4 regions of the Mesorhizobium sp. LCM 4576 genome follow, and region 4 is predicted to be linked to each of the others. Evidence: riboswitches for the same ligand, from Rfam matches in the RefSeq annotation. Region 4 holds a riboswitch; each other region holds the start of a gene.

Region 1 (2,759 bases), on a different contig from region 4:
CGGAGCTCGAGGCGCTTCATCGCCGGCCCTCCCCGGAAGGCCTGTTGCCGCCATGCCCCGCCCTTTCGCCCTTTGCATTTTCCCACGGCATGGCCAGGCGCTGCACCAGCACGGCAAGGCCGAACAACACCAGCGTCAGCGCCGAGCTGACGGCGACCGCCGCGAGCACAAGGTCGGGCCGGAAATTGTTCTTGGCGCTGAGCATGTAGATACCCAGCCCCTTCGCCGCGCCCGCATATTCGGCGAAGATCGCGCCCACCACCGCATAGGTGATGGAGATCCTCAGGCCCGCGAAGAAATAGGGCAGCGCCGACGGCAGCCGCGCGAGCCAAAAGATGCGCCAGCGCCCTGCCCCCATGGCGGCGAGCAGCTGGCTGATTTCGGTGCTCGTGGCGGCGTAGCCCTCGACCAGCGCCACCATCATCGGGAAGAAGGTGACCAAAGCCACGAGCAGTATCTTCGGCAACAGCCCGAAGCCGAACCACAACACCACCAGCGGCGCGATCGCCACCAGCGGCAAGGTCTGACTGGCGATCAGCAGCGGGAACAGCGCCCGGCGCAGGGGGGCCAAAAAATCGACCAGCGCCGAGAGGATGAAGGCTGCGACGAGAGAGAAGGCGAAGCCGGCCAGCGTGGCGCGGATGGTGGGCAGCGTGTTGTCGGCCAGTGCCGCGCGATTCTCCCAGGCTTGCGCCAGCACGCGGGACGGCGCGGGGAGCACAGTAGGGGCTATGCCGCCGAAGCGGGCGTAGAGCTCCCAGGCGGTGAGGAAAAGGGCGAAAGCCAGTGCGGCGGGGAAGAAATTAGCGAAGGTTCGCGTGAAGGTTAATCTCTCCCCTTGCGCGGGAGATTGGCCGTCGCGACCGCTTTCGCCAATCGTCGAAAGTTCTCTCGACGAAGCGCCCTCTCCCCCGCGCAACGGATCGTACCAAACAGCCACGACATCTACCTCGACAGCTCGAGCTTGCGCGGGCTCAAACCGCGGTCGGGCTGTTCGCCGAAATCGTTATGTCGAGCGTCACATGCCCGGCGCCAGGGCCGAAGCGGCAGAACGCCTCGTTCAGCGTGGCGAACACCGCGCCGGCGTCGCCGCGCAGCTTGGTGCAGAAATGCTTCGAGCGCTCGAAGACGCCGGACTGTTTCAGGAAGTCGATGCAGCCATAGATCTCGTCCATGTGGTCACCGGTGCCCATCACATAGAGCGAGAACTGCGCCGCCACCGCCTGGCTGGTCGAGGGTGTCGCATGCACGGCACTGAGCGCGGCCYCCTTGCGTTCCTCGAGCGGGATCGCCGGGCCGCCGATCTCGTCGGAGCGGCAGATCGGGTCGTCCGGCTCGCCGGGGCAGCCGCGCGAGACCGCGYCCGACAGCACGCAATGATTACCGCTTTTGGCGGCCGCCACGAACAGGTCACGCATTGCGGGAAACAGCACTTCGGGCGGCCCGACCAGCAGCGTTGAAATGTCGTCGGTCTCGATCCGCAGCCTGTCGCGGTAAGGGTCGAGCGCACCGAGCGCGCCAAGGATGACGCCGACGAAATCGTCGGCCATGGGATAAAGGGAAATCTGTGCGCCGGAAAACATGGCCCGCCTCGCTCCGCTGGTATTATCCAGATCAGCTTTAGGGTCCGGAGGCTTGCCGCCACCATCTCAGCCCCGACCGTACGGAGCACCCCTGTGGATGGCCGGTTAAAGCACTGTTCGAGCGAAAGGGGAAGCGTTTTTTTGCAGAGCCAATTGGGCGGGGAGCCTCATCTCCCCCGAAGGGGAGATGGCCGGTTATGAGATTTTCGCGGATTCTTTATAGCCGCTTTATCGTTCAAATTGTACGAATCGCGCTTGCTTACTTTTCGTACATAAAGTACGATACTTCCCTTCTTTTGAGGGGACTTGCTTGGACACCGCGAACCATGCCGCTTTCYCCGACCTCTCCCGCCCCTTGCTGTCYCCACTGCCGCTCGCCGAGCGCGAACGTCTTGCCGGCGCATGGCGCATGGCCAGCCAGGACATCGCCGACGACATCCGCTTCATCCGGCAATATCTGAAAGTGATCGCCGAGAAGGACGAGCGGCTTTCGACCGGCACGCTGGTGCATGGCCGCGCCTATGTCGAGGCCTGCGCGGCCTGGCTGCCGGAGACTGTGGCGCGATATTCGCGCAATCTGAGGCTGATCAGCGAATGCGAAAGCGCGATGACGGCGGCGGGGATAAGGTTTGCCCGGTCGAGCGATGCGTGGTGAGTCCGGACAATCGCAGCGCTGCAACCCTTAGGCCACCCGTCGCAAAATGCATCGTTTCACACAATTGCCAATTGGTGGACGCGCACGAGCGGCCGGTGGTTAATTCCTCTCAGGCGAAGGAGGGTAAGCCGCATACCAGGGAGGAATTCGTTTTGATGGACCAGCGCATCGACATCGGCATACAGCCCGACGACCAACCCTACGAAGTCACCTCATTCGCCCGGAAGCACGGCCTGACTATCCCCGTCGCGGACGCGGTCCTTTTCGCCAAGGGTCCGTCGCCGTCGCGGGCCGCCTGCGACACGGCCGCGCTGGCTTTCCTGTGCGCGGTCGCGCGATACGCCGGAAAGCAAGGACGGCGGTAGCCCCGCCTACCAGCTGAACTGCAGCCCCGCGCTGCCGCCGACCTGACTGCCGGCGAAGGCAATGCCGAGCGTGCCGGTCAGCCGGCCGCCATGGGCAGTGAGGGGAAGGCTCGGTGCTGCCGATACAGGGCGCCACAAATCGACGTGCCGGGAATC
Region 2 (2,700 bases), on a different contig from region 4:
CTCGAACCGTGCCCGCGAAAGCGCGTCGTCGCGGATTTTCGCCGCGGGATGCCCCTTGGCAAGATCCGCTGCGTGTGCAGCAATCTTGTACGTGATCACCCCGGTCTTGACGTCGTTTCGATCCGGCAGGCCGAGATGTTCCTTCGGCGTCACGTAGCAGAGCATGGCCGTGCCGAACCAGCCGATCATGGCCGCGCCGATGCCGGATGTGATGTGGTCATAGCCCGGCGCAATGTCCGTCGTCAGCGGCCCCAGCGTGTAGAAAGGCGCTTCGCCGCAGACGGCGAGCTGCTTGTCCATATTCTGTTTGATCTTGTGCATGGGCACATGGCCGGGGCCCTCGATCATCACCTGGCAGTCCTTTGCCCAGGCGATCTTCGTCAGTTCGCCAAGCGTCTCCAGTTCGGCGAATTGGGCCCGGTCATTGGCATCGGCGATCGAGCCGGGACGAAGGCCGTCACCGAGCGAGAAGGAGACGTCATAGGCTCTGGCGATATCGCAGATCTCCTCGAAATGCTCATAGAGGAAGCTTTCGCGGTGATGGTGCAGGCACCATTTCGCCATGATCGAGCCGCCGCGAGAGACGATGCCCGTGACCCGGTCGACGGTCAGCGGAATGTAATGCAACCGCACGCCGGCATGGATGGTGAAGTAGTCGACGCCCTGCTCGGCCTGTTCGACCAGCGTGTCGCGATAGACCTCCCAGCTCAGGTCCTCGGCAATGCCGCCGACCTTTTCCAGCGCCTGGTAAAGCGGCACCGTGCCGATCGGCACCGGGGCGTTGCGCACGATCCATTCGCGGATGTTGTGGATGTTGCGCCCCGTCGACAGATCCATGACGGTGTCGGCGCCCCATCGGATCGCCCAGACCATCTTTTCCACTTCTTCGGCCATCGAGGAGGTGACGGCGGAATTGCCGATGTTGGCGTTGATCTTCACCAGGAAATTGCGGCCGATGATCATCGGCTCGCTCTCGGGATGGTTGATGTTGGCGGGAATAATCGCACGGCCGCACGCTACCTCGTCGCGCACGAATTCCGGCGTGACGAAATCCGGGATCGATGCGCCGAACGCCTCGCCGTCCTGTTGCAGCGTGCCGCGCAGGATCTCGCGGCCGAGGTTTTCGCGGATGGCGACGAATTCCATCTCGGGGGTGATGATGCCCGCGCGCGCGTAGGCGAGCTGGGTGACGYCCTTGCCGGCTTTGGCCCTCAGTGGACGGTTGCGGATCGGAAATTCCCGCGTGAGACGCTCGCCTGCCGCAAATCCGTTGTCCTCCGGCCTGACATGGCGGCCGTCATAAGATTCGACATCGCCGCGCGCTGCGATCCAGTCCTGCCGAAGCCGGGCAAGACCCTTCTCGATATCGGTTCCGATCGCGGGGTCGGTATAGGGGCCTGACGGATCGTAGACCGTCACCGGCGGCTCGCCGGCAGTCGGGTGGACCGCGATCTCGCGCATCGGCACCCTGATCTGCGGATGAAGGATGCCGGATTTGTGGATCTTCCGCGAAGCCGGCAACGGCCCGGTCGACACGGTCGGGGTCAAGGCATTCATTTGAGGCTCCTTTGCTCGTTGCATTGGAGACCCAGTTCTGTGCCGGAAGGATGAAAAGACGCTTTTGGTCGACCTGCTTGAGACAGTCTTCGGGCATGAACGCCCGCAAAGCGCTTGCACCGTCCCTACGCCAGTATGAACTGGATCAGGTTCAACGGGTCACTGCGCCGCAAAGCCAGCAGTATCTCAGCCCCTTGCCGGGACTCCCCTGGTGAATGCTTGCGAATTGACCGGGCCAGCGCCGCTTTGTCAAGCGCCTTCAGGCAGCGGGCAGACCGCGGCGCTGATCGGCTGCTGATCAAACTGCGGGAAAYGTTCGCGCATAAGGCGGCGACAAATCGCGCGCACGAGTAGAGGGCGGGGAAGGGATAAGAAGATTGTCAAATCACCGGACTGAAAGTTCGGTGCTTGCGATGATCACGCCTTCAATCGGCACCAAAGGTTTGCGCGTAGATCTCCTCGATCCGCTCTGCCTCGTCATTCGTCAGCGCGGCGAATTCCTTTTCGCGGGCGCGGTTCGATAGCTGGCCGCCGTTCTGGTAGAGGAAACGGAAGAGCAGATCGATCAGCCGCTCGGGCATGTCGATAAAGGCATCCCCATGTTGCCGGAACTGATCGTAGCGCTGCAGAACGCGGTTTCGTTGGGAAGATCCCGTTCGATGGTTCGTGGAACGCAGGCATAGAGGAATTCGGCGTGCGGGCGCCGCCGCCATGAAAATTGGGCTCTTCTCTCGAATTCCTGTTCAAACCGGCCAGGGATATGAAAAATGAACCTACTCCCTGAAAATTGATGCTCCAAGCCAGACTTTGCCGAAAATGGATTCTAGAACCTTCCTGAGATCTGCGTGTTTCGCCCGGGTCGCTGGCCAAGGAATGGAGCCTTTCGTTTGCCGACATCGAATTCGTGAATGCCAAGCCGGTCGGTTCGAGGCTCGGACTGGCGGTGCAGCCGAAGTTTTTCGCAGCCTTCGCATATTTCGCCACCTCGACGGCTGAGGTTCCCGGCAAAGCGGTTTCCTACCTGACTGACCGCCTAGCGTTGGCGAGACCGATTTTGACGGTCACGATTTTTCAGGGCGCTCGGGACGTCGCCATTGCCCGGAAATACTGCGTCATCTGGGTTGTCGGCGCATCTCGGTCGGG
Region 3 (4,500 bases), on a different contig from region 4:
CAGCAACGACCACCAGCATCAGGCAGACGAGGCCGAGCAGCAAGGCGAGTCCCGCGGCGTCGGCGGTCCGGTAGCTGCCCATGCGCGCCAAAAGCAGATAGGGCAAGGTCTGTACGGAATCGCTGCCGAACAGCGCGATCACCCCGAGATCGCCGAGCGACAGCGCCATGGCGAAGGCGAATCCGGTGGCCAAGGGCCGCCTCAGCGACGGCCAGTCGATCAGGCTGAGCCGGGTCCAGCCGGATATGCCGAGCGCCAGGCAAAGCCGCTCATGGCGTTCGCTCGCCGCATCATAGGCCGGGCGAATGGCGCGGATGGCGAAGGGCATGGCCATCACCGCATTGACGGCGACGACCATGACCGGCGCGATGGCGAAGACATCGGTGATGCTGCGCAACGCCAGGAACCAGCCGGCGCCAAGCACGATCGGCGGCACGACGAGCACGAAGCCGGCTCCGGTGTCGGCGGCGTGCTCGAGCAGCGACATGGCGCTGCCGGCACGGCGCCGCAGGGCCAGCGCGCGCCGCGCCGCGATCAGCGCCAGCGACAAGGTCACGCTGAGCAGCGCCGCAAGCAAAGCAAGGCCCGCGCTGGTGAGCGTCGCGCGGCGCACCGCCTCCTCGCCCGCCAATCGGCCGAGATCGGCCTCCAGACCTGAAACCACCGTCGCCGCCATCGGTCCGGCGACGAACAGCAGGGCAAGCACGATGAGGCCGCCATTCAGCACGCTCTCCATGCGGCCCGCCGAAAGGTAGCGGCGCGGCGCCACCGGCAGATTGGCGTCGCCGACGGCGTTGGCGCCGAGCCGCGTGAGAGCGACGACCACGATGAAGGTCAGCGCGATCTGCAACAGCGTCAGCACCACGGCGCGCGCGGGATCGAAATCGAAGCGCAGCGCCTGGTAGATGGCGACCTCCAGCGTCGTCGCGGCCGGACCGCCGCCCAGCGTCAGCACGATGGTGAAGGAGGTGATGCAGAGCATGAAGACCAGTCCGGCGATCCCCGGCAAGGCCGCGCGCAGCACCGGCCATTCGATCAGCCGGAAGGCCGGGCGGGCGCTCATCCCAAGCTGGCTCGCCAGTCGCCACTGGTCGGCGGGAATGGTGCCCAGCGACTCCAGGAACAGGCGCGTCGCCAAGGGCAGGTTGAAGAAGACATGCGCGACCAGGATGCCGGAGAGGCCGTAGATGCCGGGCCATTCTCCGCCGCCAAGCCCGGCGAAGACGCCGGCAAAGTACCCGGCGCGACCGTAGAGCGCCAATATGCCGAGCGCGGCGACGATTGCCGGCAATGCCAGCGGCACGGTGAACAGTTGCAGGATCAGTCGGCGGCCGGGAAAGGCTGGATGCCGGGACAAGGCGCGCGCCACGAGCAGCGCCGGCGCGACCGACAGGAGCGTCGAGAGAGCCGCCTGCCAAAGCGTGAAGCGGGCGACGCGAAAGAGATAGCTGTCGAAGGCGGCGGCAGCGCCGGAGAGGTCATGCGCGCCTTCGATGGCGAGGCCGGCGAAGGCGCCGCCGATGAGGATGGCGATTGCTGCAAGAGCGATGACGCCAGCGGTTATGCGGGAGTCACGCGTGGCGTGCACGCTGCACCTTGTTGAGATTCAGCGAACGCCGCGTTCCTTCGCGCCCCCCTCTGGCCTGCCGGCCATCTCCCCCTCTAGGGGGGAGATTAGCAGCTTCGACGCCCCGCTTAGTCCTGCAGCATTGGAGATTGGCGAAAGTCGGCGTGACAGCCAATCTCCCCCCTTGAGGGGGAGATGTCCGGCAGGACAGAGAGGGGGGCCTTGGCGCAAGCATCGCAGCCCTACTTGCTCATCACCGCCAGCCACTCATCCACCCAGGCCTTGCGGTTGGCCGCCACTTCCTCAGGACTGAACAGCAAGGTCTTGGTCGGCTTCACCAGCTTGTCGAAGGCCGGGTTGAGCGGCTTGTCGGTCTTGCCGGCCGGGAACATCCAGTTGGTCTCCGGAATGACGTCCTGGAACTTCGGTCCGGTCATGAAGGCGATGAATTTCTGCGCCAGCGGGTTCTTCGCGCCGGCCGTGGTGATGCCGGCAACCTCGATCTGCAGGTATTCGCCCTCCTCGAAGGAGGCCGCCTGGTAGCGCTCGGTGTTCTCGGCCACCATGTGGTAGGCCGGCGAGGTGGTGTAGGAGAGCACCATCGGAGCCTCGCCCTTGGTGAACAGGCCATAGGCCTCGCTCCAGCCCGGCGTCACCGTCAGGACCTTGGTCTTGAGCTTGGCCCAGGCTTCCGGCGCCTTGTCGCCATAGACAGACTTCACCCACAAAAGCAGGCCAAGGCCGGGCGTCGAGGTGCGCGGATCCTGGATGACGATCTTGTCGGTGCCGCTGCCTTCCACCAGCTCCTTCAGGCTCTTCGGCGGGACTTTCAGCTTCTGCGTGTCGTAGACGACGGCGAAATAGCCATAGTCGAAGGGCACGAAAGTGTCGTCGCTCCAGCCTCCGGGCACATTGATCCCGGAGACTTCGCCATGCGGCGCGAAGAGGCCGCTCGCCTTCGCGTCCGCCGTCAGATTGGTGTCGAGGCCAAGCACGACATCGGCTTTGGTGCCGGCGCCTTCGAGCTTGACGCGGTTGAGCAGCGCCACACCGTCGGCCACCGAGACGAATTCGAGATCGCAGCCGCATTCGGCCTCGAATTCCTTCTTCACGGCCGGTCCGGGTCCCCAATCGGCGGTGAAGCTTTCATAAGTATAGACGGTGAGCTTGTCCTTGGCCTCGGCAGGCGCGACGCCCGCCAGAAGCGCAACAAGGCCGGTTGCGAGAATGAGATTGGACAGCATTGCGCGCATCGGCGCCTCCTTCGTTCGAGTGACAAGGAATTGAGGCGCCGGATGGTCCGAAACGTCTAATCCCTCCGCCGGTACAAACCGGATCAGGTTCAGCGGGTTGGCTTGATCGCCTCTCAGCCGGATCACGTCCGGCACCCCGTTAGAGCGTTTCGACAGATAGGCCCGGCCGAAGCGGCGCGCAAGCGGAAGTTTTGCCGGGCAGCTAATGTTCGCCGGCAGGGTTCGCAACCGAAGCGCACTGCATCCGGCTTCCGTTTCGCCCGGTGGGCTGGTAAGGGCGACGCCCATGGGCACATTCACCATCCTGCTTGGCGGCGAACTCATCCGCACGCCCCGGCTCGAACGCCAGATCACTGGCTCGCGCGTCATCGCCGCCGACGCCGGCATCGGCCATGCCCGCTTGCTGGATATCGTCCCGGAACTCTGGGTTGGCGATTTCGATTCGGTGCCGGCCAACCTGCCGGATGATCTCGCCGCCGTTCCGCGAAAAGTCTTCCCGGCCGAGAAGGACATGACCGACGGAGAGCTCGCCATAGCGGAAGCGCTTCAGCGCGGCGCCACCAGCCTGGTGCTGGCCGGAGCCTTTGGCGGCAAGCGCGCCGACCATGCCGTCCTGCATCTGGCGCTGGCCGTGCGGCTGGCCGCCGCCGGCACGCGGGTGCTGCTGACGAGCGGCGCGCAGGAAGGCGTTCCGATCCTGCCCGGCAAATCGAGCTTCGACTATGATGAGGGCACCTTGTTTTCGGTGCTCGGCTTCTCCGAGCTTGGCGGCCTGACTGTGACCGGCGCCAAATGGCCGCTCGACCGCGTCGAGGTGGCGTTCGGCTCCTCGCTCACTATATCAAACGAGGTCAAAGGGCGGCTCGGCATCGCGCTGGAGCGCGGCCGGGCGCTGCTTCTGGYCCACCCTTATCCTCTTCCAGAAAGCTGATATGGCGCCGCCACTCCTCAACCTCGACGGCATTAAACTGACCTTCGGCGGCACGCCGCTGCTCGACGGCGCGGCGCTCAGCGCATCCGCCGGCGAGAAGATCGCGCTGGTCGGCCRCAATGGCTCGGGCAAGTCGACGCTGCTCAAGATCGCCGCCGGCATGATCGAGCCGCAGGACGGCGAGGTCTTCCGCCAACCCTCGGCCACGGTCCGCTATCTGCCGCAGATGCCCGACATGGACGGTTTCGCCAGCGTGCGCGCCTATGTCGAAGCCGGCCTCGGCCCGGCCGACGATCCGCATCGCGCCACCTATCTGATGGAACATCTCGGCCTCACCGGCGAGGAGCGGCCGAACGATCTTTCAGGCGGCGAGGCGCGCCGCGCTGCGCTAGCCCGTGTCATGGCGCCCGAGCCCGACATCCTTTTGCTCGACGAGCCGACCAACCATCTCGATCTCTCGGTCATCGAGTGGCTGGAAGAAGAGCTTGCCCGCACCTCTTCCGCGGTGATCCTGATCTCGCACGACCGCCGCTTTCTCGAGCGCGTCTCGCGCGCCACCGTCTGGCTCGACCGCGGCCAGACGCGGCGCCTGGACAAGGGCTTCGCGCATTTCGAGGAGTGGCGCGACCAGGTGCTGGAGGAGGAGGAGCGCGAGCAGCACAAGCTCGGCCGCCAGATCGTGCGCGAGGAGCACTGGCTGCGCTACGGCGTGACCGCCAGGCGCAAGCGCAACATGCGCCGGCTCGGCG
Region 4 (4,777 bases):
AATCGTCGGCCGGCCCGGCCGCCGCGATCGTGCCTTCATCGAGAAATGCCACGTCCTGGCCGATGCGGCGCGCATCCTCCGGCTGATGCGTGACGAACAGCACCGTCATTTCGCGTTCGGCATGGATGCCGGCGACAAGATCGAGCATGTCCTCGCGCAGCGCCGGGCCGAGCGATGCGAAAGGCTCGTCGAGCAGCAAGACCGGCCGGTCGCGCAGCAGCACCCGCGCCAGCGCCACGCGCTGCCGCTCGCCGCCGGAAAGCTCGCGCGGCAGCCGCTTTTCCTTGCCCGCCAGGCCCACACGCGCCAGTGCCTCGGCGACGGCAACGCGGTCGGCCTCGCCGAGTTTCAGCGACGGCGAGCGGCCGAGTCCGACATTGGCTTCGACCGAAAGGTGGGCAAACAAATTGTTTTCCTGGAACACCATCGACACCGGTCGCGCCGAAGGCGGCGTGTCGCCGATGTCGATGCCGCCGATCAGCACCCTGCCCGCATCGGGCGTTTCGAAGCCGGCTATCAGATTGAGCAGCGTCGACTTGCCGGAACCGCTCGGCCCCATGATGGCGGTGATCCTGCCCGCCGCGAATTCGGCATCGAAGCGGAAGGAAGATTCGCCGTAGCTGAACGCGATACCATCCAGCGTGACGGTGAGGCCCTTATGCGCGGCGGTGCCGTCGATCGTCGTCGTCATGACTTTCCTTCCCGCCCCAGCCAGTCAGCAACGACCACCAGCATCAGGCAGACGAGGCCGAGCAGCAAGGCGAGTCCCGCGGCGTCGGCGGTCCGGTAGCTGCCCATGCGCGCCAAAAGCAGATAGGGCAAGGTCTGTACGGAATCGCTGCCGAACAGCGCGATCACCCCGAGATCGCCGAGCGACAGCGCCATGGCGAAGGCGAATCCGGTGGCCAAGGGCCGCCTCAGCGACGGCCAGTCGATCAGGCTGAGCCGGGTCCAGCCGGATATGCCGAGCGCCAGGCAAAGCCGCTCATGGCGTTCGCTCGCCGCATCATAGGCCGGGCGAATGGCGCGGATGGCGAAGGGCATGGCCATCACCGCATTGACGGCGACGACCATGACCGGCGCGATGGCGAAGACATCGGTGATGCTGCGCAACGCCAGGAACCAGCCGGCGCCAAGCACGATCGGCGGCACGACGAGCACGAAGCCGGCTCCGGTGTCGGCGGCGTGCTCGAGCAGCGACATGGCGCTGCCGGCACGGCGCCGCAGGGCCAGCGCGCGCCGCGCCGCGATCAGCGCCAGCGACAAGGTCACGCTGAGCAGCGCCGCAAGCAAAGCAAGGCCCGCGCTGGTGAGCGTCGCGCGGCGCACCGCCTCCTCGCCCGCCAATCGGCCGAGATCGGCCTCCAGACCTGAAACCACCGTCGCCGCCATCGGTCCGGCGACGAACAGCAGGGCAAGCACGATGAGGCCGCCATTCAGCACGCTCTCCATGCGGCCCGCCGAAAGGTAGCGGCGCGGCGCCACCGGCAGATTGGCGTCGCCGACGGCGTTGGCGCCGAGCCGCGTGAGAGCGACGACCACGATGAAGGTCAGCGCGATCTGCAACAGCGTCAGCACCACGGCGCGCGCGGGATCGAAATCGAAGCGCAGCGCCTGGTAGATGGCGACCTCCAGCGTCGTCGCGGCCGGACCGCCGCCCAGCGTCAGCACGATGGTGAAGGAGGTGATGCAGAGCATGAAGACCAGTCCGGCGATCCCCGGCAAGGCCGCGCGCAGCACCGGCCATTCGATCAGCCGGAAGGCCGGGCGGGCGCTCATCCCAAGCTGGCTCGCCAGTCGCCACTGGTCGGCGGGAATGGTGCCCAGCGACTCCAGGAACAGGCGCGTCGCCAAGGGCAGGTTGAAGAAGACATGCGCGACCAGGATGCCGGAGAGGCCGTAGATGCCGGGCCATTCTCCGCCGCCAAGCCCGGCGAAGACGCCGGCAAAGTACCCGGCGCGACCGTAGAGCGCCAATATGCCGAGCGCGGCGACGATTGCCGGCAATGCCAGCGGCACGGTGAACAGTTGCAGGATCAGTCGGCGGCCGGGAAAGGCTGGATGCCGGGACAAGGCGCGCGCCACGAGCAGCGCCGGCGCGACCGACAGGAGCGTCGAGAGAGCCGCCTGCCAAAGCGTGAAGCGGGCGACGCGAAAGAGATAGCTGTCGAAGGCGGCGGCAGCGCCGGAGAGGTCATGCGCGCCTTCGATGGCGAGGCCGGCGAAGGCGCCGCCGATGAGGATGGCGATTGCTGCAAGAGCGATGACGCCAGCGGTTATGCGGGAGTCACGCGTGGCGTGCACGCTGCACCTTGTTGAGATTCAGCGAACGCCGCGTTCCTTCGCGCCCCCCTCTGGCCTGCCGGCCATCTCCCCCTCTAGGGGGGAGATTAGCAGCTTCGACGCCCCGCTTAGTCCTGCAGCATTGGAGATTGGCGAAAGTCGGCGTGACAGCCAATCTCCCCCCTTGAGGGGGAGATGTCCGGCAGGACAGAGAGGGGGGCCTTGGCGCAAGCATCGCAGCCCTACTTGCTCATCACCGCCAGCCACTCATCCACCCAGGCCTTGCGGTTGGCCGCCACTTCCTCAGGACTGAACAGCAAGGTCTTGGTCGGCTTCACCAGCTTGTCGAAGGCCGGGTTGAGCGGCTTGTCGGTCTTGCCGGCCGGGAACATCCAGTTGGTCTCCGGAATGACGTCCTGGAACTTCGGTCCGGTCATGAAGGCGATGAATTTCTGCGCCAGCGGGTTCTTCGCGCCGGCCGTGGTGATGCCGGCAACCTCGATCTGCAGGTATTCGCCCTCCTCGAAGGAGGCCGCCTGGTAGCGCTCGGTGTTCTCGGCCACCATGTGGTAGGCCGGCGAGGTGGTGTAGGAGAGCACCATCGGAGCCTCGCCCTTGGTGAACAGGCCATAGGCCTCGCTCCAGCCCGGCGTCACCGTCAGGACCTTGGTCTTGAGCTTGGCCCAGGCTTCCGGCGCCTTGTCGCCATAGACAGACTTCACCCACAAAAGCAGGCCAAGGCCGGGCGTCGAGGTGCGCGGATCCTGGATGACGATCTTGTCGGTGCCGCTGCCTTCCACCAGCTCCTTCAGGCTCTTCGGCGGGACTTTCAGCTTCTGCGTGTCGTAGACGACGGCGAAATAGCCATAGTCGAAGGGCACGAAAGTGTCGTCGCTCCAGCCTCCGGGCACATTGATCCCGGAGACTTCGCCATGCGGCGCGAAGAGGCCGCTCGCCTTCGCGTCCGCCGTCAGATTGGTGTCGAGGCCAAGCACGACATCGGCTTTGGTGCCGGCGCCTTCGAGCTTGACGCGGTTGAGCAGCGCCACACCGTCGGCCACCGAGACGAATTCGAGATCGCAGCCGCATTCGGCCTCGAATTCCTTCTTCACGGCCGGTCCGGGTCCCCAATCGGCGGTGAAGCTTTCATAAGTATAGACGGTGAGCTTGTCCTTGGCCTCGGCAGGCGCGACGCCCGCCAGAAGCGCAACAAGGCCGGTTGCGAGAATGAGATTGGACAGCATTGCGCGCATCGGCGCCTCCTTCGTTCGAGTGACAAGGAATTGAGGCGCCGGATGGTCCGAAACGTCTAATCCCTCCGCCGGTACAAACCGGATCAGGTTCAGCGGGTTGGCTTGATCGCCTCTCAGCCGGATCACGTCCGGCACCCCGTTAGAGCGTTTCGACAGATAGGCCCGGCCGAAGCGGCGCGCAAGCGGAAGTTTTGCCGGGCAGCTAATGTTCGCCGGCAGGGTTCGCAACCGAAGCGCACTGCATCCGGCTTCCGTTTCGCCCGGTGGGCTGGTAAGGGCGACGCCCATGGGCACATTCACCATCCTGCTTGGCGGCGAACTCATCCGCACGCCCCGGCTCGAACGCCAGATCACTGGCTCGCGCGTCATCGCCGCCGACGCCGGCATCGGCCATGCCCGCTTGCTGGATATCGTCCCGGAACTCTGGGTTGGCGATTTCGATTCGGTGCCGGCCAACCTGCCGGATGATCTCGCCGCCGTTCCGCGAAAAGTCTTCCCGGCCGAGAAGGACATGACCGACGGAGAGCTCGCCATAGCGGAAGCGCTTCAGCGCGGCGCCACCAGCCTGGTGCTGGCCGGAGCCTTTGGCGGCAAGCGCGCCGACCATGCCGTCCTGCATCTGGCGCTGGCCGTGCGGCTGGCCGCCGCCGGCACGCGGGTGCTGCTGACGAGCGGCGCGCAGGAAGGCGTTCCGATCCTGCCCGGCAAATCGAGCTTCGACTATGATGAGGGCACCTTGTTTTCGGTGCTCGGCTTCTCCGAGCTTGGCGGCCTGACTGTGACCGGCGCCAAATGGCCGCTCGACCGCGTCGAGGTGGCGTTCGGCTCCTCGCTCACTATATCAAACGAGGTCAAAGGGCGGCTCGGCATCGCGCTGGAGCGCGGCCGGGCGCTGCTTCTGGCCCACCCTTATCCTCTTCCAGAAAGCTGATATGGCGCCGCCACTCCTCAACCTCGACGGCATTAAACTGACCTTCGGCGGCACGCCGCTGCTCGACGGCGCGGCGCTCAGCGCATCCGCCGGCGAGAAGATCGCGCTGGTCGGCCGCAATGGCTCGGGCAAGTCGACGCTGCTCAAGATCGCCGCCGGCATGATCGAGCCGCAGGACGGCGAGGTCTTCCGCCAACCCTCGGCCACGGTCCGCTATCTGCCGCAGATGCCCGACATGGACGGTTTCGCCAGCGTGCGCGCCTATGTCGAAGCCGGCCTCGGCCCGGCCGACGATCCGCATCGCGCCACC

Evidence for each region. Region 4 has a riboswitch for thiamine pyrophosphate ahead of thiB (thiamine ABC transporter substrate binding subunit). Riboswitches for the same ligand answer to the same signal wherever they lie in the genome.
Region 1: it holds a riboswitch for thiamine pyrophosphate, as region 4 does, so the genes downstream of both, LCM4576_RS05235 (YkoF family thiamine/hydroxymethylpyrimidine-binding protein) here and thiB (thiamine ABC transporter substrate binding subunit) in region 4, are expected to answer to the same signal.
Region 2: it holds a riboswitch for thiamine pyrophosphate, as region 4 does, so the genes downstream of both, thiC (phosphomethylpyrimidine synthase ThiC) here and thiB (thiamine ABC transporter substrate binding subunit) in region 4, are expected to answer to the same signal.
Region 3: it holds a riboswitch for thiamine pyrophosphate, as region 4 does, so the genes downstream of both, thiB (thiamine ABC transporter substrate binding subunit) here and thiB (thiamine ABC transporter substrate binding subunit) in region 4, are expected to answer to the same signal.

The regions. Positions count from the first base shown of each region.
Region 1 covers NZ_MDDT01000011.1:73,216-75,974, reverse strand. The annotation lists gene LCM4576_RS05245 (ABC transporter ATP-binding protein) at 1-20, opposite strand, end outside; gene LCM4576_RS05240 (ABC transporter permease) at 17-787, opposite strand; gene LCM4576_RS05235 (YkoF family thiamine/hydroxymethylpyrimidine-binding protein) at 975-1,583, opposite strand; TPP riboswitch at 1,574-1,686, opposite strand; gene LCM4576_RS05230 (hypothetical protein) at 1,894-2,238, shown strand; gene LCM4576_RS05225 (hypothetical protein) at 2,394-2,603, shown strand.
Region 2 covers NZ_MDDT01000021.1:87,120-89,819, reverse strand. The annotation lists gene thiC (phosphomethylpyrimidine synthase ThiC) at 1-1,557, opposite strand, end outside; TPP riboswitch at 1,662-1,777, opposite strand; gene LCM4576_RS36280 (hypothetical protein) at 1,983-2,270, opposite strand.
Region 3 covers NZ_MDDT01000061.1:20,560-25,059, forward strand. The annotation lists gene thiP (thiamine/thiamine pyrophosphate ABC transporter permease) at 1-1,588, opposite strand, end outside; gene thiB (thiamine ABC transporter substrate binding subunit) at 1,810-2,811, opposite strand; TPP riboswitch at 2,864-2,969, opposite strand; gene LCM4576_RS29910 (thiamine diphosphokinase) at 3,107-3,751, shown strand; partial or broken gene LCM4576_RS29915 (ATP-binding cassette domain-containing protein) at 3,753-4,500, shown strand, end outside.
Region 4 covers NZ_MDDT01000075.1:48-4,824, forward strand. The annotation lists partial or broken gene thiQ (thiamine ABC transporter ATP-binding protein) at 1-691, opposite strand, end outside; gene thiP (thiamine/thiamine pyrophosphate ABC transporter permease) at 688-2,304, opposite strand; gene thiB (thiamine ABC transporter substrate binding subunit) at 2,526-3,527, opposite strand; TPP riboswitch at 3,580-3,685, opposite strand; gene LCM4576_RS31500 (thiamine diphosphokinase) at 3,823-4,467, shown strand; gene LCM4576_RS31505 (ABC-F family ATP-binding cassette domain-containing protein) at 4,469-4,777, shown strand, end outside.